Regions from separate parts of the Streptomyces sp. NPDC052020 genome, predicted to be linked through region 4. Evidence: riboswitches for the same ligand, from Rfam matches in the RefSeq annotation. Region 4 holds a riboswitch; each other region holds the start of a gene.

Region 1 (5,859 bases), on a different contig from region 4:
GGCTCACCTTTTCGAGCACCTCATGTTCCAGGGCTCCGCCCAGGTGAAGGGCAACGGCCACTTCGAGCTGGTGCAGGGCGCCGGCGGCTCGCTCAACGGCACCACCAGCTTCGAGCGCACCAACTACTTCGAGACCATGCCCGCCCACCAGCTGGAGCTCGCCCTCTGGCTGGAGGCCGACCGCATGGGCTCCCTGCTGACCGCCCTCGACGACGAGTCGATGGAGAACCAGCGGGACGTGGTCAAGAACGAGCGCCGCCAGCGCTACGACAACGTGCCCTACGGCACCGCGTTCGAGAAGCTGACCGCCCTCGCCTACCCGGAGGGCCACCCCTACCACCACACCCCGATCGGCTCGATGGCCGACCTGGACGCGGCGACCCTGGAGGACGCCCGCCAGTTCTTCCGCACGTACTACGCGCCGAACAACGCGGTGCTGTCGGTCGTCGGCGACATCGACCCCGAGCAGACGCTCGCCTGGATCGAAAAGTACTTCGGCTCCATCCCGTCGCACGACGGCAAGCCCGCCCCGCGCGACGGCTCGCTGCCCGACGTCATCGGCGAGCAGCTGCGCGAGGTCGTCGAGGAGGAGGTCCCGGCCCGGGCGCTGATGGCCGCCTACCGCCTCCCGCACGACGGCACGCGCGCGTGCGACGCCGCCGACCTGGCGCTCACCATCCTGGGCGGCGGCGAGTCGTCCCGCCTCTACAACCGCCTCGTGCGCCGCGACCGCACGGCCGTCGCGGCCGGCTTCGGCCTGCTGCGGCTCGCCGGGGCGCCCTCGCTGGGCTGGCTGGACGTGAAGACGTCCGGCGACGTCGAGGTGCCGGTCATCGAGGCCGCCATCGACGAGGAGCTCGCCCGCTTCGCCGAGCGGGGACCGACGGCGGAGGAAATGGAGCGCGCTCAGGCCCAGTTGGAGCGCGAGTGGCTGGACCGGCTCGGCACGGTCGCCGGCCGCGCCGACGAACTGTGCCGTTTCGCCGTCCTCTTCGGCGACCCGCAGCTCGCCCTGACCGCCGTGCGGCGCGTCCTGGAGGTGACGGCCGAGGAGGTCCAGGAGATCGCCCAGGCCCGCCTGCGCCCCGACAACCGCGCGGTGCTCGTCTACGAGCCCATCGCCCCGGAAGCCGAGACCGAGGCCACCGACGAGAACGAGGAGGCGGCCAAGTGACCGAGCTCGCCACGATGGACTTCCACCCCCAGCCGCAGGCCGGCGAGCCCAAGCCGTGGGCGTTCCCGGCCCCGGAGCGCGGGACGCTGGACAACGGCCTGACGGTCCTGCGCTGCCACCGCCCCGGCCAGCAGGTCGTGGCCGTGGAGGTGCTGCTGAACGCGCCCCTGGAGGCAGAGCCGACCGGTCTCGACGGTGTCGCCACCATCATGGCGCGGGCCTTCTCCGAGGGCACCGACAAGCACTCCGCCGAGGAGTTCGCCGCCGAGCTGGAGCGCTGCGGCGCCACCCTCGACGCGCACGCCGACCACCCGGGCGTCCGCCTGAGCCTGGAGGTGCCCGCCTCCCGCCTGGCCAAGGCGCTCGGCCTGGTCGCCGACGCCCTCAGGGCGCCCGCCTTCGCCGACAGCGAGGTGGAGCGGCTGGTCCGCAACCGCCTCGACGAGATCCCGCACGAGCTGGCCAACCCCTCCCGCCGGGCCGCCAAGGAGCTCTCCAAGGAGCTCTTCCCGGCCGACTCGCGCATGTCGCGCCCCCGCCAGGGCACGGAGGAGACGGTCGCGAACATCGACTCCGCGGCCGTACGCGCCTTCTACGAGCGGCACGTCCGCCCCGCCACGGCCACCGCCGTGGTCGTCGGCGACCTGACCGGCGTCGACCTCGACGCGCTGCTCGGCGACACCCTGGGCGCGTGGACGGGCTCGCCGGCCGAGCCGCGGCCGGTGCCCCCGGTGGTCGCGGACGACACCGGCCGGGTCGTCATCGTGGACCGCCCCGGGGCCGTCCAGACGCAGCTGCTGATCGGCCGCACCGGGCCGGACCGGCACGACCGCGTGTGGCCGGCGCAGGTGCTCGGCACGTACTGCCTCGGCGGCACCCTCACCTCGCGCCTGGACCGCGTGCTGCGCGAGGAGAAGGGCTACACCTACGGCGTGCGGGCCTTCGGCCAGGTCCTGAGGTCGGCGCCGGACGGCACGGGCGCCGCGATGCTCGCCATCAGCGGCTCCGTCGACACCCCCAACACCGGCCCCGCGCTGGAGGACCTGTGGACGGTGCTGCGCACGCTCGCCGCGGAGGGGCTCACCGACGCCGAGCGCGACGTCGCCGTGCGGAACCTGGTCGGTGTGGCGCCGCTGAAGTACGAGACCGCCGCGGCCGTGGCCAGCACGCTGGCCGACCAGGTCGAGCAGCACCTCCCCGACGACTACCAGGCCGAGTTGTACCGGCAGCTCGCCGCGACCGGCACCGTGGAGGCCACCGCGGCGGTCGTCAACGCCTTCCCGGTGGGCCGCCTGGTGACCGTCCTCGTCGGTGACGCCGCGCAGATCAAGGCGCCCGTCGAGGCCCTCGGCATCGGTGACGTCAGCGTCGTCGCGGCCGAGTAGACCGCCCGCCGGGCCCGCCCGGCGGCGCCGCGCGCGTGGGGCCCTGGTGAGGAGAAGTCACCAGGGCCCTCTTATGCCCGAATTGAGGCGGAGGTTGCCTGTCTGCCCTGTGGGATGCGCTACAAAAACGGTCTTTCGTTTGGGATTCGAAAGCCGCCCCCCTTAGCGTCTTCCCGGCTGTCCGTCAGGCAGTGCGCCGCATCCGCGGCACCGGACAGTCATCGCCGAGTCCCCGTACGGCGCGAGCCAGGGGAGCCGGGGACCCAACCGCAGTCCCTGGGGTGAATCGGACGCCCGCGCGCGCAGCGAGGGGGTCCGTAGGAGACCTTCCTGCTCCGAACCCGTCAGCTAACCCGGTAGGCGAGAGGGAAGGAAAGGACCAGTCTGTACATGGCGTTCACGCGCGCCGCCGGGAAGCACCGCCGTCCCAGCCGGATGCAGCGCACCACCGCCCGCGCGGCGGGGGTCGCGGCCCTCACCACCACCGGCGTCATCGGCACCGTGGCGGCTCCGGCGTTCGCCGCCGAGCCGGCTCCCGAGCAGACCGGCCTCACCCCGGTCGTCACCATCGGTGACTCCATCGCCGACCAGATCGACGCCCAGGCCGCCGCGCAGCGGCACGCCGCCGAGGAGGCCGCCCTGCGCAAGATGGCCGAGGAGGCCGCGCGCGAGCGGGCCGCGGAGGCCGCCGAGGAGGCGAAGGAGGCCGCCGAGAAGGCCCGCGAGGCCAAGGAGCGCGCCGCCCGCGAGGCCGAGCGCGAGCGCCTGAACACCTTCGTGATGCCGATCACCGGCTCCTACGTCTCCACCGGCTACCAGGCCGGCAGCTCCCTGTGGTCCTCCGGCAGCCACACCGGCGTCGACTTCCACGCCGCGAGCGGCACCCCCGTCCACGCCGTCGGCGCCGGCACGGTCGTCGAGGCCGGCTGGGGCGGCGCGTACGGCAACCAGGTCGTCCTCAAGATGCACGACGGCACCTACACCCAGTACGGTCACCTGTCCTCCATCGGGGTCTCGGTGGGCCAGACCGTCACCGCGGGCCAGCAGATCGGCCTGTCCGGCGCCACCGGCAACGTGACCGGACCGCACCTGCACTTCGAGGCGCGTATGTCGCCCGAGTACGGCTCGGACGTCGACCCGGTCGCCTACCTCCGCGCGCACGGCGTGTCCCTCTGACGCACCGGACGCCTCCGCGTCCCCGAGCCCCGGCCGCTTCCCGGCCGGGGCTTTTCCGCGTTCCGGGACCCGGCGGCCCCGCCGCCGATCCCATTGCCCGGCCCCGCTGACCAAAAAATACCCATGAATTACGGCCCGCCATCGGAATTTCCGGCCCGCTGTCATACAGTCAATCATCACGCGTCCATCGTCGACGTTTCACGGGGATTAAGACGGAGGTCGGTCATGCGTGTTCCGGCGCATTCGGTATGCACGGCGATCCGGGACGACATCGTCGCCGGCGTCCACGAGCGCGGCAGCCGGCTCACCGAGGAACTCCTCGCGCGCCGCTACGGAGTCTCCCGGGTTCCCGTCCGCGAGGCCCTGCGCACCCTGGAGGCCGAGGGGTTCGTGGTGACCCGGCGGCACGCGGGCGCGTGCGTCGCGGAACCGACCGAGCGGGAGGCCGCCGACCTGCTGGAGATCCGCCTGCTGCTGGAACCGCTCGGCGCCGCCCGGGCCGCCCAGCGCCGCACCGAGGCACATCTGAAGGTGCTGCGGGGCCTGGTCAGACTGGGGCAGGAGCGCGCCAGGCGGGGCGCGAGCGAGGACCTGCGCTCCCTGGGCGGCTGGTTCCACGAGACGCTCTCCCAGGCCTCCGGCAGCCCCCCGCTGATCGCGATGCTGGCCCAGCTGCGCCACAAGATCGCCTGGATGTACGTGGTGGAGGCGCCGTCCGGCCCGGTGGAGCTGTGGGCCGAGCACGGCGCGATCGTGGACGCGGTGGCGCGCGGTGACAGCGAGCGCGCGCGGGTGCTCACGGCCCAGCACACCGAGCGGTCGACGGCCGCGCACCGGCTGCGCCTGCCCGCCGCGCGCGAACGGACCGAGCCTGTGAGGACCTCGCAACACCACGTAAACACGGCTGGCCCACGGAATTAACACAGGCGCCGTATACAAAGAAGAGATATTCGGCCGCGGGCCTCTTTTTCGTTGCCGTTTCCGTGTGGGTGCCCTTTTTCGCGCCCCGGTGCGGGAAATCAGGGGAATTTCCCCAAGGGAGCGGACGTCTGCCGCGGGGAGCGAACACCCGCGGTCGGAGGAAGAGTCATCCACGCGCGAAAAAAGCGCCCGCAGGGGCCAAACGAAAGAGCCGCGCCCCGAGAGAGAGGGCGCGGCTCCGTCGCCGGGCACCAGGGTGCCCGGCAAGGCGACTCAGACGGTCTCGGGGAGCTCCTCCAGCCCCTCCGCGACCAGCTTCGCCAGGCGGTCCAGGGCGGCATCCGCACCCTCGGCGTCGGACGCCAGGACGATCTCCTCGCCGCCCTGCGCGCCCAGGCTGAGGACGGCCAGCATGGAGGCCGCGTTGACGGGGTTGCCGTCGACCTTGGCGATCGTCACCGGGACGCCTGTGGCCGTGGCGGCTCGGACGAAGATGGAGGCGGGGCGGGCGTGGAGACCCTCGGCCCAGCCGACGTTGACGCGGCGCTCAGCCATGTGATGCTGCCCTTCAGGTGTTCAGGGTTGTCTAGACCAGTTTCCCACATCGTGAAGCATGCCCGGGGCGGTCGTGCGACCGCCCCCGCGGGGCGCCGGACCGCGGCCTCGGCCCGGCGTCGTCCCCCACAGCCTGCCCCGCGCCGTTGTCCTGCGCGAGCCGTACTCTGGGGCCCATGCAGACCTCGTCGGACCGGCACGAGTATCCCGCCCACTGGGAGGCCGACGTGGTGCTGCGCGACGGCGGCACCGCGCGCGTCCGCCCCATCACCGTGGACGACGCCGAGCGCCTGGTCAGCTTCTACGAGCAGGTCTCGGACGAGTCGAAGTACTACCGCTTCTTCGCGCCCTACCCTCGCCTGTCCGCCAAGGACGTCCACCGCTTCACGCACCACGACTTCGTGGACCGGGTGGGACTCGCGGCCACGGTGGGCGGCGAGTTCATCGCCACCGTACGGTACGACCGCATCGGCGCCGACGGAACGCCCGCCTCCGCCCCGGCCGACGAGGCCGAGGTCGCCTTCCTCGTGCAGGACGCCCACCAGGGCCGCGGCGTCGCCTCCGCCCTGCTGGAGCACATCGCCGCCGTCGCCCGCGAGCGCGGCATCCGCCGCTTCGCCGCCGAGGTGCTGCCCGCCAACACCAAGA
Region 2 (5,859 bases), on a different contig from region 4:
AAGTTGCGCACTCCGGCCAGTTCGGGTTCGGTCGACGGGACCTGCTGCGTCACGAGGGCTCCTCCCACTCCGTGCCGCCGGCGCTGCTCGCCCGCGCGCACCCACTCGACGATACGGCATCCCTTGCCTGGGGCAATGAGTTGTCCACAGGCATGCGGGGGGCGCCAGGTTCGCCCTTGCCACCGGGGCGCACCACCCCTGATGATGTGGGAAATTGCGCGTTCGCGTCCGTATCTGTGGGGGGCTTGATGCTGGAGATGTCCGATGACGGCCGTACCTGGCTCCTCTCGGGACCGGCCGGCGCCTACGCGCTGCACCTGACCGAACGCGACGAGCTCCTGCACCTGCACTGGGGCCCCCGGATCGCGCTCGCCGACGCCGTGGAACTCGCCGCCCGGCCGCTGCCCGCGGACTGGCCCTTCGAGTCCGCGCTCGACGGACGCGAGGAGTACCCGGTCGAGGGCGGCCCCCGCTTCGTACGGCCCGCCCTGTCGGTGCGGACCGAGGAGCGGCGCGGGACGGAGTGGGCCTTCGAGTGCTGCGAGCGGGGGGAGGAGGGGGAACTGCGGCTGCGGTTCCGGGACGGGGGCTTCACCGTCACCCTGCACTACCGGATGCGGGAGGACACCGGCGTCGTCGAGCGCTGGACGACCCTGCGCAACGAGGGCCCGGCGGCCGTGGAGGTGCTGCGCGCCGACTCCGCCACCTGGACCCTGCCCGAGCGCGACGGCTGGCGGATGTCCCAGCTGCACGGCCGGTGGGCCGCCGAGTCGCGGCTGGTGCGGGCTCCGCTCACCTACGGCGAGAAGGTCCTCGGCAGCCGTCGCGGTCACACCGGGCACCAGCACCTGCCGTGGGTGGCGCTCGACACCGACGCCACCGAGGAGCGCGGCGAGGTCTACGGCTGCGCCCTGGGCTGGTCGGGGTCCTGGCGGATCTCCGTGGCCCAGCTCCCCGACGCGCGGGTGCAGATCACCGGCGGAGCCGGGTACGACGACTCGGGGCTGTGGCGGCTGGAGCCGGGAGAGACGTTCACCACGCCCGTCTTCGCCGGGCTGTGGAGCGACGGCGGCTTCGGCGGCGCGAGCCGCGCCTGGCACGCCTACCAGCGCCGGTACGTCATCCCGGACGCGGACCGGGACCGGCCCGTGCTGTTCAACTCCTGGGAGGCGACCGGATTCGACATCTGCGAGGAGCAGCAGCGGGCGCTGGCGCGGCGCGCCGCCGAGCTGGGCGTCGAGCTGTTCGTCGTCGACGACGGCTGGTTCGGGGCGCGCACCGGCGACCGGGCCGGCCTCGGGGACTGGACACCCAGCGCGGAGCGCTTCCCCGACGGCCTGAAACCGCTCGCCGAGTACGTGCACGGCCTCGGTATGCGGTTCGGCATCTGGGTCGAGCCGGAGATGGTCAACCCGGACAGCGACCTGTACCGGGCGCACCCCGACTGGGTGCAGTACCAAGCGGGGCGAAAGCGGACGGAGTTCCGTAATCAGCTCGTTCTCAACCTCGCCCGCGAGGACGTTCGGGAACACCTCTGGGAGCAGCTCGACACCCTCCTCTCCAGCGCGCCCATCGACTACGTCAAGTGGGACTTCAACCGCTGCTTCACCGACGCGGGCTGGCCCGGCGACCGGTATCCGCAGCGCCTGTGGGTGGGTCATGTGCGGGCCGTGTACGACCTCTTGGACCGGCTGCGCCGGGCCCATCCGGGGGTGGCCTTCGAGTCGTGCTCGGGCGGCGGCGGCCGGATCGATCTCGGGGTGCTCGGCCGCACCGACCAGGTGTGGACCTCGGACAACACCGATCCGCTCGACCGGCTCGCCATCCAGGCGGGCTTCAGCCAGATCCACCCGGCCCGGGTCATGGCGGCCTGGGTCACCGACAGCCCGAACGCGCAGCTCAACGGCCGTGTCAGCAGTCTGCGATTCCGGTTCGTCAGTGCCATGGCCGGGGTGCTCGGCATCGGCGGCGACCTCACCCGGTGGACCGGGCCGGAACTCGCCGAGGCCCGGGACTGGGTGGCCCTCTACAAGGAGATCCGGCCCCTGGTGCAGCGCGGCGACCTCTACCGGCTCAGGCCCCCGCGAGGCGGTCTGAGCGCCGTGCAGTACGTGCTCGGCGGCGACGCCGTCGTCCTCGCCTGGCTCCAGGCGCAGCACCACGGCGAACCCGTCACGGCGCTCAGGCTGCGCGGACTCGACCCGGCAGCATCGTACGAATGCCGCGAAACGGGCGAAGTGCACCGGGGTGCGGTGCTGTTGCACCACGGGCTGCAGACCGGGCTGCGCGGTGACCTGGATGCGACGGTTCTCCGGCTGCGCCGTATCTGAGCCGTCTGCCCGAATTAGCGCCTTACTTCCAACTCGCTCCGGAATAAGAGGGCCTGGGGCTGCGGCGCGTGAGGAGCGTCATATCCGTGACCGTGCGTCGCCCGTCATGTTCACGTAATCCACACCCTTTTCAAGGGCGTTCACGAAATGCGGTCCTCGTGGATCCCACGCAGAGTGACCGTGCATTCCCTTAAAGGATCAAGTGAAACGCCTTTCCCGCAACCTCTCGCTTGTCCCTGTGCGTCTTGGTCGCTTACGTTCACCACCGATCCGGACGGACGCCTAATCCTGCCGCCGACCGGAGCCGCACTCACCCACCACCCGTACCCGGCAGGAGCGGGGGACCCACAGGTACCACCGCCTGTTCCGGTCTCCGGAACGGCTCGGGGTAAAGCCGCACCCGGTGCGGCCGGGCACCTCCAGCCCGCACCCGACAGCTCACCTCGCAGGCGCCGGAGAGGAATTCGTCATGCCCGCGAAGGGTAAGCACCGCCGGCCCAAGGCCCAGCTTTTCGCCCGTACCATCGCCATCGCCGGAACCGGTGGCGCGGCGCTCGCCCTGCCTCTCATGGGGGCCGCGAACGCCCACGCCGCTCCCGCGCAGCCGGTTTCCGGAAAGGCCGTCCAGTCCCTTTCGGCGGCCCAGGACAACACCGCCGAAAAGAGCGCCGAGAAGAAGCCGGACGCGCGGACGTACACTGTGAAGAGCGGTGACTACCTCTCGAAGATCGCCGAGGAGCAGAACGTCATCGGCGGCTGGAAGCGGCTCTACGCCGACAACCGCGAGGCCGTCGGCGACGACCCCTCGCTCATCCACCCCGGCCTGAAGCTGACCATCGGCGGTAAGGCGAGCGCCGCCACGCCGTCCGGGAAGTCCGCGAGTTCCGCCGGTACCGCGAAGGCCGCCGAGCCTTCGCGGTCCGCGCCGTCCCCGGCCGCGTCCGCCCCCGAGGCCGCCGCCTCGCAGCAGCCGTCCGCGCGGACGGAGCAGTCCTCCTCCGCGGAGGGCTCGGCCTCCGAGTCCGCCGGCTCCGCGAGCACCTCCGGCGGCTACGTCTCCCCCGTACCGGGCGGCACCGTCGGCACGCCGTACCACCAGACCGGCAGCATGTGGTCCAGCGGCTACCACACCGGCACCGACTTCGTCGTCCCGACCGGCACCTCCCTGAAGGCCGTGGGCGCGGGCACCGTCGTCTCCGCCGGCTGGGGCGGCGCCTACGGCAACCAGGTCGTCATCCAGCTCGCCGACGGCTACTACGCCCAGTACGCCCACCTGTCCTCGCTCTCCGTCTCCGCCGGCCAGACCGTCACCGCCGGCCAGCAGGTCGGCCTGTCGGGTGCCACCGGCAACGTGACCGGCCCGCACCTGCACTTCGAGATCCGCACCACGCCGGACTACGGCTCCGACGTGGACCCGATCGCCTACCTGCGCGCGCACGGCGTCACCGTCTGACGCCCCGCGCCCTCGCGCACACCCAAGGCCGGACCCCGTTCCCGGGGCCCGGCCTTCGGCGCGCCCCCGGCGGAGTGCGGCGGCGCCGCACGTCCCGCCGCGCCGCCGTATTCCTGAATTGGCCAACACTTTAGGAGTGGCTTATCTCACCGCCCGTCAACCCCTTCCTACGGTCGCGTAAGTCACATTGCAGGGTGAAAGATGGGCCGATGTGGCAGACGATTCGAAGAGTGACAGCAGATCAGTGATCGGGTCGTACGTGGCGGTGGGGGACAGCTTCACCGAGGGGGTCGGCGATCCCGGGCCCGACGGGAAGTTCGTCGGCTGGGCCGACCGGTTCGCCGTACTGCTCGCCGACCGCCGGCCCGAGGGCGACTTCACCTACACGAACCTCGCCGTGCGCGGCAAACTGCTCGACCAGATCGTGGCGGACCAGGTGCCCCGGGCCATCGAGCTGGCGCCCGACCTGATCTCCTTCTGCGCGGGCGGCAACGACATTCTCCGCCCCGGCACCGACCCCGACGAGGTGGCCGAGCGCTTCGAGCGCGCGGTCGCCGCGCTGAGCGCCGCGGCCGGCACCGTCATGGTGACGACCGGCTTCGACACCCGCGGAATGCCCGTGCTCAAGCACCTGCGCGGCAAGATCGCCACCTACAACGGGCACGTCCGGGCCATCGCCGACCGCTACGGCTGCCCCGTCCTCGACCTGTGGTCACTGCGCAGCGTGCAGGACCGCCGGGCCTGGGACACCGACCGGCTGCACCTGTCGCCCGAGGGACACACGCGCGTGGCGCTGCGCGCCGGCCAGGTGCTGGGCCTGCCGGTGCCGGCCGACCCGGAGCAGCCCTGGCCGCCGCTGCCGCCCCGCGGCACCCTCGACATCCGCCGGGACGACGTCCAGTGGGCCCGCGAATACCTGGTGCCCTGGATCGGGCGGCGGCTGCGCGGCCAGTCCTCGGGCGATCACGTGACGCCCAAGGGGACGCTGTCCCCGGAGGACATCAGGATGCGGATCGCCGCGGTGGCGTGAGTCGGCGGGGCCCCGGCCCCCGCCGCACCGCTGCCCGGGCGGCTCAGCCGGCGACGGACCGCCGGGCGTCCCGCGCGGGACGCCCGGAAGCCGTCCGCGCCGCGTCGCCCAGCTCGCAGGAGTCCTTGAACCCCTGGCTGGTCAGGCCGAGTGCCGCGTTGATGCGCGAGCGCAGGTTCTCCACGGCGACCATGGCCGTCAGCTCCACGAAGGCGGGCTCGCCCAGCCGCGCGCGCAGCCGTGCGGCCAGATCGTCGGTGACGGCGGGCGGCGTCGCCGTCATCGCCTCGGCGTACTCCAGGACGTCCCGCTCCAGCGGCGTGTAGACGTCGCTGTCCCGCCACACCGGCACCTCGTGCAGCTTCCGGCGGTCCATGCCGCGCTCGGCGTTCTCCCAGAACCCGAAGTCCACGCACCAGGAGCAGCCGATCGAGGCCGCGGAAGCCATCACGGCGAGCGCCTTCAGGTCGGGGTCGAGCTTGTTCCACTTGGCCACGGACTGCTCGAACCGCAGGTCGCCCCAGAGCACACGCGGGTTGTGGGCGAGCGCCTTGCCGGGATCGAGGACCTTGCCGTACGCGCGCCTGGAGTACCACTCCATGACGCGGAAGAAGAGCGTCCGGGGCGGGGTGAGGGATACGCGGGCCATGGGCCACCTCCTGTCGTACGGGGCTCCGAAGCGAGCCGGGCGCGCCGTGCGGGCGCCTCACCGGTACGACGGAAGGACGGGGGCGGATGTGACATGCGGTCCGCCGGGCCGGGCCGGCCGCGGTGGCACGGGCCCCCGACCCGCTGTCGGAGGGCCCGGCCATAATGAGCTCCTCACCCGCTCCGCCTGGAGGTGCCGTGGCCGCTTTCCCCTTCCCGAGCTCCGGGTTCCGCGTGCCGCGGCCCGCGGCCTTCGGCCAGGACCCGGGCGGCGAGCGCCTGGCCCGCATCCACGCCTCACCGCACTTCGCCGACGGCGTCTTCCGCAACCCGGGCGGCCCCACCCGGACCCGGCCCGCCGGATCGGGCAAGGACTTCGCACAGGTCTACCTCGACAG
Region 3 (5,859 bases), on a different contig from region 4:
GCACCGGACCACGCTGCCCAGCGGGGTGGAGGCATGGCTGGTCACCCGGTACGCCGACGCCCGGCAGGCGCTCGCCGACAACCGCCTCTCCAAGAACCCGGCGCACCACGCCGAGCCCGCGCACGCCAAGGGCAAGACCGGCATCCCCGGCGAGCGCAAGGCGGAGCTGATGACGCACCTGCTCAACATCGACCCGCCGGACCACACCCGGCTGCGCCGCCTGGTGAGCAAGGCGTTCACGCCCCGCCGCGTCGCCGAGTTCGCCCCCCGCGTGCAGGAGCTCGCCGACCGGCTCATCGACCGGTTCGCGCCCGCGGGAGAGGCCGACCTCATCCACGAGTTCGCCTTCCCGCTGCCCATCTACGCCATCTGCGACATGCTCGGCGTTCCCCGTGAGGACCAGGACGACTTCCGCGACTGGGCGGGCATGATGATCCGCCACCAGGGCGGCCCCCGGGGCGGGGTCGCCCGCTCGGTGAAGAAGATGCGCGGGTACCTCGCCGACCTCATCCACCGCAAGCGCGAGGCGCTGCCGCCCGAGCCCGGCCCCGGCGAGGACCTGATCTCCGGCCTCATCCGCGCCTCCGACCACGGCGAGCACCTCACCGAGAACGAGGCCGCGGCGATGGCGTTCATCCTCCTGTTCGCCGGCTTCGAGACGACCGTCAACCTCATCGGCAACGGCACCTACGCCCTGCTCACCCACCCCGGGCAGCGCGCCCGCCTCCAGCGGTCCCTCGCCGCCGGGGAACGCGGCCTGCTGGAGACCGGCGTCGAGGAACTCCTGCGCTACGACGGGCCGGTGGAGCTGGCCACCTGGCGGTTCGCCACCGAGCCGCTCACCCTCGGCGGGCAGGACATCGCACCCGGCGACCCGGTCCTCGTCGTCCTCGCCGCCGCGGACCGGGACCCGGAGCGCTTCGCGGACCCGGACACCCTCGACCTCGCCCGCCGGGACAACCAGCACCTCGGGTACGGCCACGGCATCCACTACTGCCTCGGCGCCCCGCTGGCCCGGCTGGAGGGCCAGACCGCGCTGGCCACGCTCCTGACCCGTCTGCCCGACCTGCGTCTGGCGGCAGATCCGGCCGACCTGCGCTGGCGCGGCGGGCTCATCATGCGGGGCCTGCGCACGCTGCCCGTGACGTTCACACCCGCCCCCTGACCGGCCCGCGAACCGACCGGCCGCCACCAAAAGGTGACAGCCGTTCACCTCTGTGATCTTCGTGTGATCTACGCGGCATGAACTTGTGACAAGTGATCGTATGCCTATACGTTCACGGATCAGCGCGGCGCCCAGCGTCACCCGCCGCGCGGTCCCTGTCGTCTCGCGAAAGGTCTCCGCATGCTCTCCGGGAACGGTCGTCACCGCCGCCCCCGCCAGGCTCCGGCCCTCGTGGTCGCCGCCGGAGTGACCGGCTCCGCCATCGCGATCCCGCTCCTGGGGGCCTCCGGCGCAAGCGCGGCCGACGGTACGACCTGGGACCGGGTCGCCGAGTGCGAGACCGGCGGCGCCTGGAGCGAGAACAGCGGCAACGGCTACTACGGCGGTCTGCAACTCACCCAGGACGACTGGGAGAAGTACGGCGGACTCGCCTACGCGTCCAGCGCCGACCAGGCCAGCCGTTCCCAGCAGATAAGAATCGCCGAGAAGGTGCTCGCCGCCCAGGGCATCACCGCCTGGCCGACCTGCGGTCTGCTGGCCGGCCTGAGCGGTGGTGCCGGGTCGGCCGCCGGCGGCACGGGCCTCGCGGACGGCGCGTCCTCCGCGTCCCCGGACGCGTCCGGCGGACCGGACGGCACGACGTCCACCGAGTCCACCGATTCGCCCGAATCATCCGGTTCGTCGAGCTCGTCGGGGTCTTCCGACTCGTCCTCCTCCGCGGATCCGTCCGCGTCGCCGGACTCCTCCGCCGGCTCCGCGGAATCCGAAAGCTCCGCATCTTCCGAATCCTCCGGAACACCCGAATCATCCTCTACGCCACCCCGCTCCGGCCCTTCTGACGCGCCGTCGAACACGGGGGACGAATCGCCGAAGCCGGACACAATAGCTGATTCCGCTTCCGGTGGCGCCTCCGGCTCCACCCGGGCTCCGGCCGCCCCCGAAGGCGGCGGATCGGGCAACTCCGGCCAAGAGGGCGCCATTTCCGGCCTGACGGACACCGGGTCGTCCGGCGGCGGCCGCCATCGCGGCACCAGCGCCGACGAGAACCCCGCCGACCGCCGCGGCGGTGCCTCCTCCGGGCGGCACGCCTCGCGCGGCGAGGAGGCCGCGCGCGAGGCCGTCGACGGCTCCTATACCGTCCGCCGCGGCGACAGTCTGTGGGCCATCGCCGACTCCCTCGACCTCGGCGGCGGTTGGCAGGGGCTGTACGCCGGCAACAAGGAGACGATCGGCGCCGACCCGGACCACATCCTTCCCGGTCAGAAGCTTGCGGTCACGGCCGAAACGGGCGAAAAGTAGCGGGAGTTCGCGCCCGGGTTCGGGGGTGATGTCCGTTATAAACGCGGTGAGAGATAGGTCTCAGAAGCCCTGATCGTCTTTGAAATTCCGTCGGTTCCCTGCCTACGGTCGTGATCGCTCGCCATCGCGGGCCCCGGCTGCCGCAACGCCGAATCCTGCCAGCGGCCGCCCGGGAACAGTCGTCGCGTCACGCGCCGCAGGCAGGAGCGGGGGAACCAAGGTAGGCGCCGCGCCGGGCAGTTGAGCCGGGGCGGCTAGGGGTGGAGCCGAGTCCCGCGAGGGACCCGGCCGGGCAACTCAACCGGCCCGAACCCGACAGCTCACCTCGCAGGCGTCGGTGAGGGGATCGATCCATGCTGTTTTCCGGCAAGGGCAAGCACCGTCGTCCGTCCAAGGCCACCCGCGCCCTCGCGCTCGCCGGTGTCACCGGCGCCGCCGTCGCCGCCCCGCTGATGGCGGCCGGCAACGCCTCCGCCGCCACCGCCTCCGAGTGGGACGCGGTCGCCCAGTGCGAGTCCGGCGGCAACTGGTCCATCAACACCGGCAACGGCTACTACGGCGGTCTGCAGTTCTCCGCCTCCACCTGGGCCGCGTACGGCGGCACGCAGTACGCCGCCACCGCCGACCAGGCCAGCAAGGAGCAGCAGATCGCGATCGCCGAGAAGGTGCTCGCGGGCCAGGGCAAGGGTGCCTGGCCGGTCTGCGGCACGGGCCTGTCGGGCGCCGCGTACACCGGTGGCGGCGCGGCGGCCGGCTCGTCGAGCGGCTCGGACACCGGTTCCGGCGGCTCGGCCGGTTCCTCCGCGGGCTCCACCGCGGGCTCCTCGGCCGGCTCGTCGGCGGCCCAGCCCGAGACCACGACCCGCTCCACCGAGCAGAAGGCCTCCCGCTCCGAGGAGCGCCCGGCCGCCTCCCAGAAGACCGTCACCACCCCGACCGGCGAGAAGGTCCAGAAGGGCGACGGCGAGTACAAGGTCGTCGAGGGCGACACCCTCAGCACCATCGCCGAGAAGCACGACGTCAAGGGCGGCTGGGAGAAGCTGTTCCAGCTGAACGAGGACATCGTCGAGGACGCCGACCTCATCTACCCGGGCCAGCAGCTGCACCTGAAGTAAGGCGCGGCGTCCGGCCCGTCCGGCCCCCTCGCGGCCACCCGCCCCGGTGCGTATCCCCCGTACGCGCCGGGGCGGGCTTTTTTCACCCCGTGTTACCGGCCCGTACGGGGAGACATATTTGTTCCGTTCGGAAACAATTTACTCTCGGTTCTGCCCAACGGGTGGGTGACCGGCTGGCCGATCGCCCGGAGCCGGTTAGGCTCGTCCCGCAGAGCCACACGGTTTCTCTGGCAGAACCGCCGCGGTCCTGCCCACCCGCGTCACATCCAAGAAGGAGATGCTCGTGCCGTCCATCGACGTCGTCGTAGCCCGGGAAATCCTGGACTCCCGAGGCAACCCCACGGTCGAGGTCGAGGTCGGCCTCGACGACGGCAGCACGGGTCGTGCCGCCGTTCCGTCCGGCGCCTCGACCGGCGCCTTCGAGGCCATCGAGCTGCGCGACGGCGACACCAACCGCTACCAGGGCAAGGGCGTCGAGAAGGCCGTCCTGGCCGTCATCGAGCAGATCGGCCCGGAGCTGGTCGGCTACGACGCCACCGAGCAGCGCCTGATCGACCAGGCCATGTTCGACCTGGACGCCACCGACAACAAGGGCTCCCTGGGCGCCAACGCCATCCTGGGTGTCTCCCTCGCCGTCGCCCACGCCGCCTCCGAGGCCAGCGACCTGCCGCTCTTCCGCTACCTGGGCGGCCCCAACGCGCACCTGCTGCCGGTGCCGATGATGAACATCCTGAACGGCGGCGCGCACGCCGACTCCAACGTGGACATCCAGGAGTTCATGATCGCCCCGATCGGCGCGGAGTCCTTCTCCGAGGCCCTGCGCTGGGGCGCCGAGGTCTACCACACCCTGAAGAAGGTCCTGAAGAACAAGGGCCTGTCCACCGGCCTCGGCGACGAGGGCGGCTTCGCCCCGAACCTGGACTCCAACCGTGCCGCCCTCGACCTGATCATCGAGGCCATCAAGGAGGCCGGCTACACCCCCGGCGAGCAGGTCGCCCTGGCCCTGGACGTGGCCGCCACCGAGTTCTACAAGGACGGCGTGTACGTCTTCGAGGGCAAGGAGCGCACGGCCGAGGAGATGACGGAGTACTACGCGGAGCTGGTCGACGCCTACCCGCTGGTCTCCATCGAGGACCCGCTGAACGAGGAGGACTGGGAGGGCTGGAAGACCATCACCGCCAAGCTCGGTGACAAGGTCCAGCTCGTCGGCGACGACCTGTTCGTCACCAACCCCGAGCGCCTCCAGCGCGGCATCGACGAGGGCGCCGGCAACGCCCTGCTGGTCAAGGTCAACCAGATCGGCTCGCTGACCGAGACCCTCGACGCCGTCGAGCTGGCCCAGCGCAACGGCTACAAGTGCATGATGTCCCACCGCTCCGGCGAGACCGAGGACGTCACCATCGCCGACCTGGCCGTCGCCACCAACTGCGGCCAGATCAAGACCGGCGCCCCGGCCCGCTCCGAGCGCGTCGCCAAGTACAACCAGCTGCTGCGCATCGAGGAGATCCTCGACGACGCCGCGGTGTACGCCGGCCGCAGCGCCTTCCCGCGCTTCAAGGGCTGAGCCACCGCCTCGTAGGAAGCGTCGGACGTACGTCCCCGTACCCGGTCCCGTACCGTGTGCGGGGACGTACGCACGTAGGACGGTGAAACGGGAGGCCGGGGACATGGCGGTGAAGGACCGGGACCGATTCTCCACCGCGACCCGGATCCGGCTGCTCGGCGAGCAGACGGCGGCCCGGGTCTACCGCTCGCAGACCAAGCGCCAGGCCCGCCGCTCCCGGCTGACCGGCCGGGCCGCGCTGCTGGCGATGGTCGTCTGCTCCCTCGTCGTGGCGCTCGCCTACCCCATAAGGCAGTACGTCGCCCAGCGCGGGGAGATCGCCGACCTCCGCCGGCAGAAGCAGCAGACCCAGGAACGCGTCGAACGCCTGCGCGACGAAAAGGCGCGCTGGCAGGATGACGCGTACGCGGAGCAGCAGATTCGGCGGCGGCTGCACTACGTGATGCCGGGCGAGACGGGGTACATCGTCGTCGACCCCGGCGCGGGCAAGCAGTCCCGCACCGACCTGGGGGCCGCCGACCGCCCCTGGTACCGGAACGTCTGGGACGGGGTGGACACCGCCGACGCCGCCGGCCGGTGACCGCGTCCCCGGGACACACGCGTCCCGGACAGCACGCGTCCCCGGACGGCACGTATCCCGGGACAGCACGTATCCACGGACAGAAAGACAGCCTGAAGACAGCCATGGAAACCCCTCCGCCGCCCACCCCGCGCAC
Region 4 (5,859 bases):
TGAAGGAGGCCGCCTCGTCGGCGGTCCAGCCGAAGACGTTGCCGCCGAGGGAGAGGGGGAAGACCTCGAGGTCCGAGAAACCGAGCTTGCGAAGAGAAGTCATGCTTCACCGCAACATCGGGACCAGCGGGACATATTCCCTCAAACCCCACGGCGTTTCAGAGGGTGAGGCCCTTGCTCCGCAGCCAGGCCGCCGGGTCCACACCGGAGGCGGACCCCGCCGGGTGGACCTCCAGGTGCAGGTGCGCGCCCGTGACGTTGCCGGTGGAGCCCACGCGTCCGATCACGTCCCCGGTGGCGACCTTCTGGCCGACGCTGACGCTGATGGAGGACTGGTGGGCGTACCAGATCTCCGTGCCGTCGTCGAGGGTGAGCACCGTCTTGTAGCCGTAGGCGCCGGCCCAGCCCGCCGAGGTGATCGTGCCGCTGTGCACGGCCTTGATCAGCGTGCCGGTGGGGGCGGCGAAGTCCAGGCCGGTGTGGTGACCGGAGGACCAGTACGGACCGGCCTGCCCGAAGGTGGAGGTGAGGGTGTACGAGGAGGTCGGCAGCGCGTACTGGCGGGCGAGCTCGGCGAGCCGCTCCGCCTCGGCCTTCTTCCGGGCCTCCTCCTCGGCCTTCGCCTTCTCGGCGGCGGCCTTGGCCTCGGCCTCCTTCGCCGCCTTGGCCGCGGCCTGCGCCGCCTCCTTCTCGGCGGCGGCAGCGGCGTCGGCGACGGCCTTGCTCTCGACCTGGGCCTGCTGCTGCTCGGCCTGCGCCATGATCCGCGCCCGCAGCGCCTCGCCCGCGTCGGTGGCGCCCTGCGCGGTGCCGGAGGAGGTCATGCCGGCGCCGCTGAGCGGAGTGGCGGGAACCTCCGGCGCGGACGGCTCCTCGTCGTCCGCGACGAGCGAGGCCACGGACGGCAGATCGGGCATGGAGATCGACACCGGCGGCTTGCCGGCCTGGGCGCTGGCCATGCCGCCCGCGCCGACGGCCGCTATGACACCGACACCGAGGACGGTGGAGCTGCGGGCGAGTCCGCCGCGCTGCTTGGCGACGCGGTGCCGGCCGCGTACCGGGCGGACGGACTCCGCGGTGGGGTTCCACTCCTCGAAGGGACCCTCGCCGGGAAGGGGGCCGCCGTGACCGAAGCCGTCGGCGTCATGGGGGCTCGGCACGAACGGGGCCTCGGGGGCAGGCCGGTTGGACGCCACGTGGGCGCGCTCCTTTCCTTCCTTCTCCGCCTACCGGGTTAGCTGACGGGTTCGGAGCAGGAAGGTCTCCTACGCGCGTATAACCGCCGTGTCTCCACGGCGTCATACGCCCGATTCACCCCAAGGTGATGGTTCCCCGGTTCCCTGACGGGATTCGGCGCGTGCGCACGGAGCCGCCTCCTGTGACGGCTGGGACGACCGCGCTGCGTTATCGAACGTTAATAGACGCGAGGTACGGATTCCAAGCCGTTCCTCTTGATCATTAACGATACTCGGGGGGACCAACAGGTTATTACCAGGACATTTTGGGCGAGTTGACTACCCCTCAGGCGCCTATCTCACACCGCATCACGTCTGATGGTTAGTCAGTTGTTATGCGCAGGGCGGTCGCGCCGTCACCGTTCGTGACATCGATCAAGGGGACCGTGGTGCGGTCAGGGACGCCGTACGGCGAGCAGCGCCATGTCGTCGGCCATGCCGCCCCCGGAGTGCCGGCGCACGTCGTCGGCGAGCGCGGCCAGCAGCTCGGCGGGGTTGGGGAAGGCGCGGCCGGCGAGCCGGAGCCCGGGGTCGTAGAACTCGCCGTGGGCGTCGCGGGCTTCGGTGAGGCCGTCGGTGTAGAAGAGCAGCGTGGCTCCGCCGGGGAAGACCGCCTCCTCGGCCCGGTCGGGCCACACGCCCAGCTCCCCCATGCCGAGGGGCAGCGCGTACTCCCGGGTGGGCGGCAGGGCGCGCAGGGTGCCGTCGGCGTACAGCAGCAGCGGCGGCGGATGTCCCCGGTTGACGATACGGATGACCCCGTCACCGTGCGGGAGTTCGGCGAGGACGGCGGTGGTGAACCCTTCGAAGGCGTCGAGCCCTTCCCGCCGGGTGCCTTCGCGGGCCAGCGCCCGCTCCAGCCGCTGGGCGACCGCCTCCAGCGTCGCCTCCTGCTCGGCGGCCTCCCGGAACGCCCCGATCACCACGGCGACCGCCGCCACCGCTCCCATGCCCTTTCCGCGTACGTCCCCGACGACGAGCCGGAGGCCGTGCGGGCTGTCCTGCACGGCGTACAGGTCGCCGCCGATGAACGCGTCCGCCTGCGCCGCCTCGTAGCGGGCCGCGATCTCGAAGCCGCCGATCCGCTCGGCGGGCTCGGGCAGCACCGCCCGCTGGGCCGCCTCGGCGATCTCGCGGGCGGAGGCGAGGCGCTCGCCGGTGCGCCGGACGAGGCCGTTGATGAGCACGGCGAGCACGGCGACCGTCGCCACGGTGACCAGCTCGGTGAGCGCGTCGATCCGCGTCAGGACACCGAAGCCGAGGTGGATCCCGAGCACGGCGGCGACGGAGGCGATCCCGGTGAGCAGGGTGCCGCGCCGGGAGAAGAGCGGGGCGGCGACCAGGGGCGCGGCGGCGAAGAGGGGGGCCGCGGTGAAGTTCCGCGGGCTGAGGCAGTCATACACGACCCCGATGACGAGGAGCAGCGCGGGGAGCAGCCGTACCAGCACCTGGAGTCGGGAACCCGGCCGCCGCGCCCCGCCGCCGGACGGCGCGGGAACCCTGGCGTACGGACCCTCCTCCACGTCACCAGGCCGCACCACTCGTCTCCCACCGGTCCCGCAGGTCGCGTCCACGCCGTTGTCGTCCCGCCCCGTCCGTCCAGGGTTCCCGGCGCGGGGGCGGGGAGCGAGCCGTGAGGGCCGACCGGATGACCGCGCGGGAGAGGAGCGAACCGCGCGCGAACGCGCCGATGGCCGGAATCCTTTCGGATTCCGGCCATCGGCCTTCAGTAGCGGGGACAGGATTTGAACCTGCGACCTCTGGGTTATGAGCCCAGCGAGCTACCGAGCTGCTCCACCCCGCGTCGTTGTGTCTCTAGTGTACGCCATGTCGGAGGCCGCCGGTACACGATCTTCCGGAACGCCGCTGACCTGCGGTTTTCAGGCTCCGAAGGCCCCGAAGGGCTCCGGAGCGGCCTCCCGGCCCGTGGGAACGAGCCGGTCGCCGACCCGCCCCCGTCACCGCCCGGCCGGATCAGTGGGTCGGGCCGGGCAGTCGGTCAGTCGGTCAGGTGACGGTTGGGTTCCTTGGCCCGGGCCTCCAGCCCGGGAAGGAGGACGACGGTGGCGCCCCCGGCCGAGAGCACCCCGCTGCCGTCGGCGCCGGGCACGAACGTGTCGGGCTCGCGCCAGGCCGTGACCACCCGCCGCACCCCCGCGTCGAGGATGAGCCGGGCGCACGGGGCGGGCCGGGAGGCGCGGCGGGCGCACGGCTCCAGGCTGCTGTACACCGTGGCGGTCGCGAGCCGCGGATCGGCCGGGTCGGTCTTGGCGAGCGCCGCCTCCTCCGCGTGCACCACCGGGTCCCCGCCCTCACGGGAGTGGCCGCGGGCGAGTTCGGTGCCGTCGGCCGCGACCACCACCGCTCCCACGCTGAACGCCGTCCGGGAGGGCGGGCAGCGCGCCGCCAGATCGCAGGCGAGCGCGAGCCAGTGCCGGTCGGCGGCCGACACGGTGCCGCCCGTGCCGGGAGCCGTCGGCTGGTAGCGCATGAGCACGACGTCCCCGACCGGCCGCGTCTCCACCAGCCGCAGCCGCCCGCCCGGATAGGCGCCGGGCCCGAACAGCCGGGGCGCGTCCGGGTCTCCGACCAGCAGCGGCGCGAGCGCGAGGTGCAGCTCGTCGGCGAGCCCCTGCTGCAACAGCTGGGTGTGGACGCTTCCCCCGCCCTCCACCATCAGCCGCCGCACCCCGCGCTCACCGTGCAGGTGCTCCAGCACCGCCCGCCAGTCCAGCCCGGCGCCGAGCGCGACGACGTCGGCGGCGATCCCGAGCGCGCGCGCCCGCCCGGCCCCCCGCTCCGTCGTGCAGAGGACCTTGCCTCCACCGGTGTGCCAGAACGGCGCCGCCGGGTCCAGCTCCCCCGAGCCGCTGACCGCCACCTTCAGCGGGAACTCCGGCTTCCCCGCGGCGATCCGGGCCGCCCGCCGCTCGGGCGAGTTGACGAGCAGCCGCGGGTTGTCGGCCCGGATGGTGCCGGCCCCCACCAGGATCGCGTCGGCGGACGCCCGCACCTCGTCGACCCGGTCGAAGTCGTCCGGGCCGGACAGCAGCAGACGCTCCGGGCCGGCGTCGTCCAGGTACCCGTCGAGGGAGACGGCGGCGGAGAGCAGGACGTACGGAAAGGGCATCGGCGGGCTCCGGGAGGTCGAGCGGTGCGGACGGCAGGGCAACGCTATGAGAACGCCCATGGTCCCCGTCGGCCGCGGGCAGCCCCCGACCACGTGTCTTCGCCGCCCTCAGTACGTGGACCAGGCGCGTCGGCAGCGATCACACGACCTGAACAAAAAGGACAGGACCCCAGCTCACTTCCCGTGTGAGCTGGGGTCCTTCTCGTAGGCCCTGTGGGACTCGAACCCACAACCAATGGATTAAAAGTCCACTGCTCTGCCAATTGAGCTAAGGGCCCAGGCGAGGGTGCCACCCCGAGCATAGCCGGACGCGGCCGTGTCTCCGATCGGGTATCGGAGACACGGCCGTGCCGCGGGCCGAACAGGGGGCGTCCGGCCCGGACATCCGTCACGGATCGACCAGGTCGTCGGCCGGGGAGCGGGCCGGATCGCCGGCCGGCTCGGACGTGTCCGCGCGGGATGCCTCCCGGGTCCGGGTACGGGCATGGCCGGGGACGAGGAACCAGTGCCGGGCCGACGCCAGCCACCAGGCCGCCGCGAAGCCCAGGACGGCGAGGACGGCGACCGGGGCGTAGTTGAAGGTCTCCCAGGTCACCGGGGACACCTGGGGCAGCATGAACAGGACGGTGAGGAAGCCGACCCAGGCCACGGCCACCACGCCCACCACCTGCGACCAGCGGCCCAGGTGCCAGGGGCCGCGCTCGAAGGCGGGGCCCTTGCGGACGCGCAGCAGGGTCGGGATGACGTAGGCGATGTAGAGGCCGATCACGGCGATGGAGGTGACCGCGGCGTAGGCCGTGACATTGATCAGGTACGGCAGTCCCAGCACCAGCGCTCCCCCGGCCGCCAGCCACACCGCGGCGACCGGGGTGCGAGTGCGCGGGCTCACCGTGTGCCAGAGGCGGGAGAAGGGCAGCGCCCCGTCACGGGAGAAGGCGTAGATCATGCGGCTGTTGGCCGTCACGGAGGCCATGCCGCAGAAAAGCTGGGCGCCGATGACGACGAGCAGCAGCAGTTTCCCGGTGGTCGCGCCGAGCGCGTCGAGGAGGATCTGGGCGGGCGGGGCGCCGGTCGGGGAGGTGAGGGCGCCCTCGTAGGACTGGATCGCGAAGGTGAAGCCGAGCAGGAGGACGAACCCCGCGATCCAGGAGGTCCAGATGGAGCGGACGATGCCCTTCGGCCCGGCGATGGACGCCTCCCGCGTCTCCTCCGTCATGTGGGCGGAGGCGTCGTAGCCGGTGAAGGTGTACTGGGCCATCAGCAGGCCGAGCAGGACGACGTACGCGCCGCTGCCCCAGCCGGTGTTGTTCACGAACTCGCCGAAGACGAAGGACGCGGACTGGTGCCGGTCGGGGACGAGGGCGAGCGCTCCGGCGATGACCGCCACGCCCAGGACGTGCCACCACACGCTGACGCTGTTGAGCAGGCCGACGACGCGGACGCCGAAGGTGTTCAGCAGGCCGTGCAGGAGCAGGATCGCCGCGAAGAGCAGGA

The links. A riboswitch is a leader RNA that binds a small molecule or an ion and turns the genes downstream of it on or off. The one in region 4 is predicted to bind cyclic di-AMP.
Positions count from the first base shown of each region.
Region 1: linked by a shared signal. The riboswitch ahead of AB0L74_RS19975 (M23 family metallopeptidase) and the one ahead of AB0L74_RS22120 (M23 family metallopeptidase) in region 4 are both predicted to bind cyclic di-AMP.
Region 2: linked by a shared signal. The riboswitch ahead of AB0L74_RS32425 (LysM peptidoglycan-binding domain-containing M23 family metallopeptidase) and the one ahead of AB0L74_RS22120 (M23 family metallopeptidase) in region 4 are both predicted to bind cyclic di-AMP.
Region 3: linked by a shared signal. The riboswitch ahead of AB0L74_RS23485 (transglycosylase family protein) and the one ahead of AB0L74_RS22120 (M23 family metallopeptidase) in region 4 are both predicted to bind cyclic di-AMP.

Region 1 covers NZ_JBFAWY010000018.1:62,561-68,419, forward strand. Annotated here, with positions in the region: gene AB0L74_RS19965 (pitrilysin family protein) at 1-1,174, shown strand, start outside; gene AB0L74_RS19970 (pitrilysin family protein) at 1,171-2,559, shown strand; cyclic di-AMP (ydaO/yuaA leader) riboswitch at 2,772-2,937, shown strand; gene AB0L74_RS19975 (M23 family metallopeptidase) at 2,950-3,735, shown strand; gene AB0L74_RS19980 (GntR family transcriptional regulator) at 3,961-4,656, shown strand; gene AB0L74_RS19985 (HPr family phosphocarrier protein) at 4,930-5,211, opposite strand; gene AB0L74_RS19990 (GNAT family N-acetyltransferase) at 5,388-5,859, shown strand, end outside.
Region 2 covers NZ_JBFAWY010000053.1:13,109-18,967, reverse strand. Annotated here, with positions in the region: gene AB0L74_RS32435 (tyrosine-protein phosphatase) at 1-53, opposite strand, end outside; gene AB0L74_RS32430 (alpha-galactosidase) at 249-2,330, shown strand; cyclic di-AMP (ydaO/yuaA leader) riboswitch at 2,639-2,795, shown strand; gene AB0L74_RS32425 (LysM peptidoglycan-binding domain-containing M23 family metallopeptidase) at 2,800-3,783, shown strand; gene AB0L74_RS32420 (SGNH/GDSL hydrolase family protein) at 4,028-4,813, shown strand; gene AB0L74_RS32415 (carboxymuconolactone decarboxylase family protein) at 4,857-5,462, opposite strand; gene AB0L74_RS32410 (MBL fold metallo-hydrolase) at 5,660-5,859, shown strand, end outside.
Region 3 covers NZ_JBFAWY010000024.1:46,437-52,295, forward strand. Annotated here, with positions in the region: gene AB0L74_RS23475 (cytochrome P450) at 1-1,165, shown strand, start outside; gene AB0L74_RS23480 (transglycosylase family protein) at 1,346-2,464, shown strand; cyclic di-AMP (ydaO/yuaA leader) riboswitch at 2,647-2,813, shown strand; gene AB0L74_RS23485 (transglycosylase family protein) at 2,818-3,579, shown strand; gene eno (phosphopyruvate hydratase) at 3,863-5,143, shown strand; gene AB0L74_RS23495 (septum formation initiator family protein) at 5,247-5,723, shown strand; gene AB0L74_RS23500 (DUF501 domain-containing protein) at 5,828-5,859, shown strand, end outside.
Region 4 covers NZ_JBFAWY010000022.1:16,541-22,399, forward strand. Annotated here, with positions in the region: gene AB0L74_RS22115 (aldo/keto reductase) at 1-103, opposite strand, end outside; gene AB0L74_RS22120 (M23 family metallopeptidase) at 159-1,196, opposite strand; cyclic di-AMP (ydaO/yuaA leader) riboswitch at 1,209-1,366, opposite strand; gene AB0L74_RS22125 (PP2C family protein-serine/threonine phosphatase) at 1,631-2,758, opposite strand; tRNA gene AB0L74_RS22130 (tRNA-Met) at 2,966-3,039, opposite strand; gene AB0L74_RS22135 (dihydrofolate reductase family protein) at 3,235-4,365, opposite strand; tRNA gene AB0L74_RS22140 (tRNA-Lys) at 4,571-4,643, opposite strand; gene AB0L74_RS22145 (amino acid permease) at 4,754-5,859, opposite strand, start outside.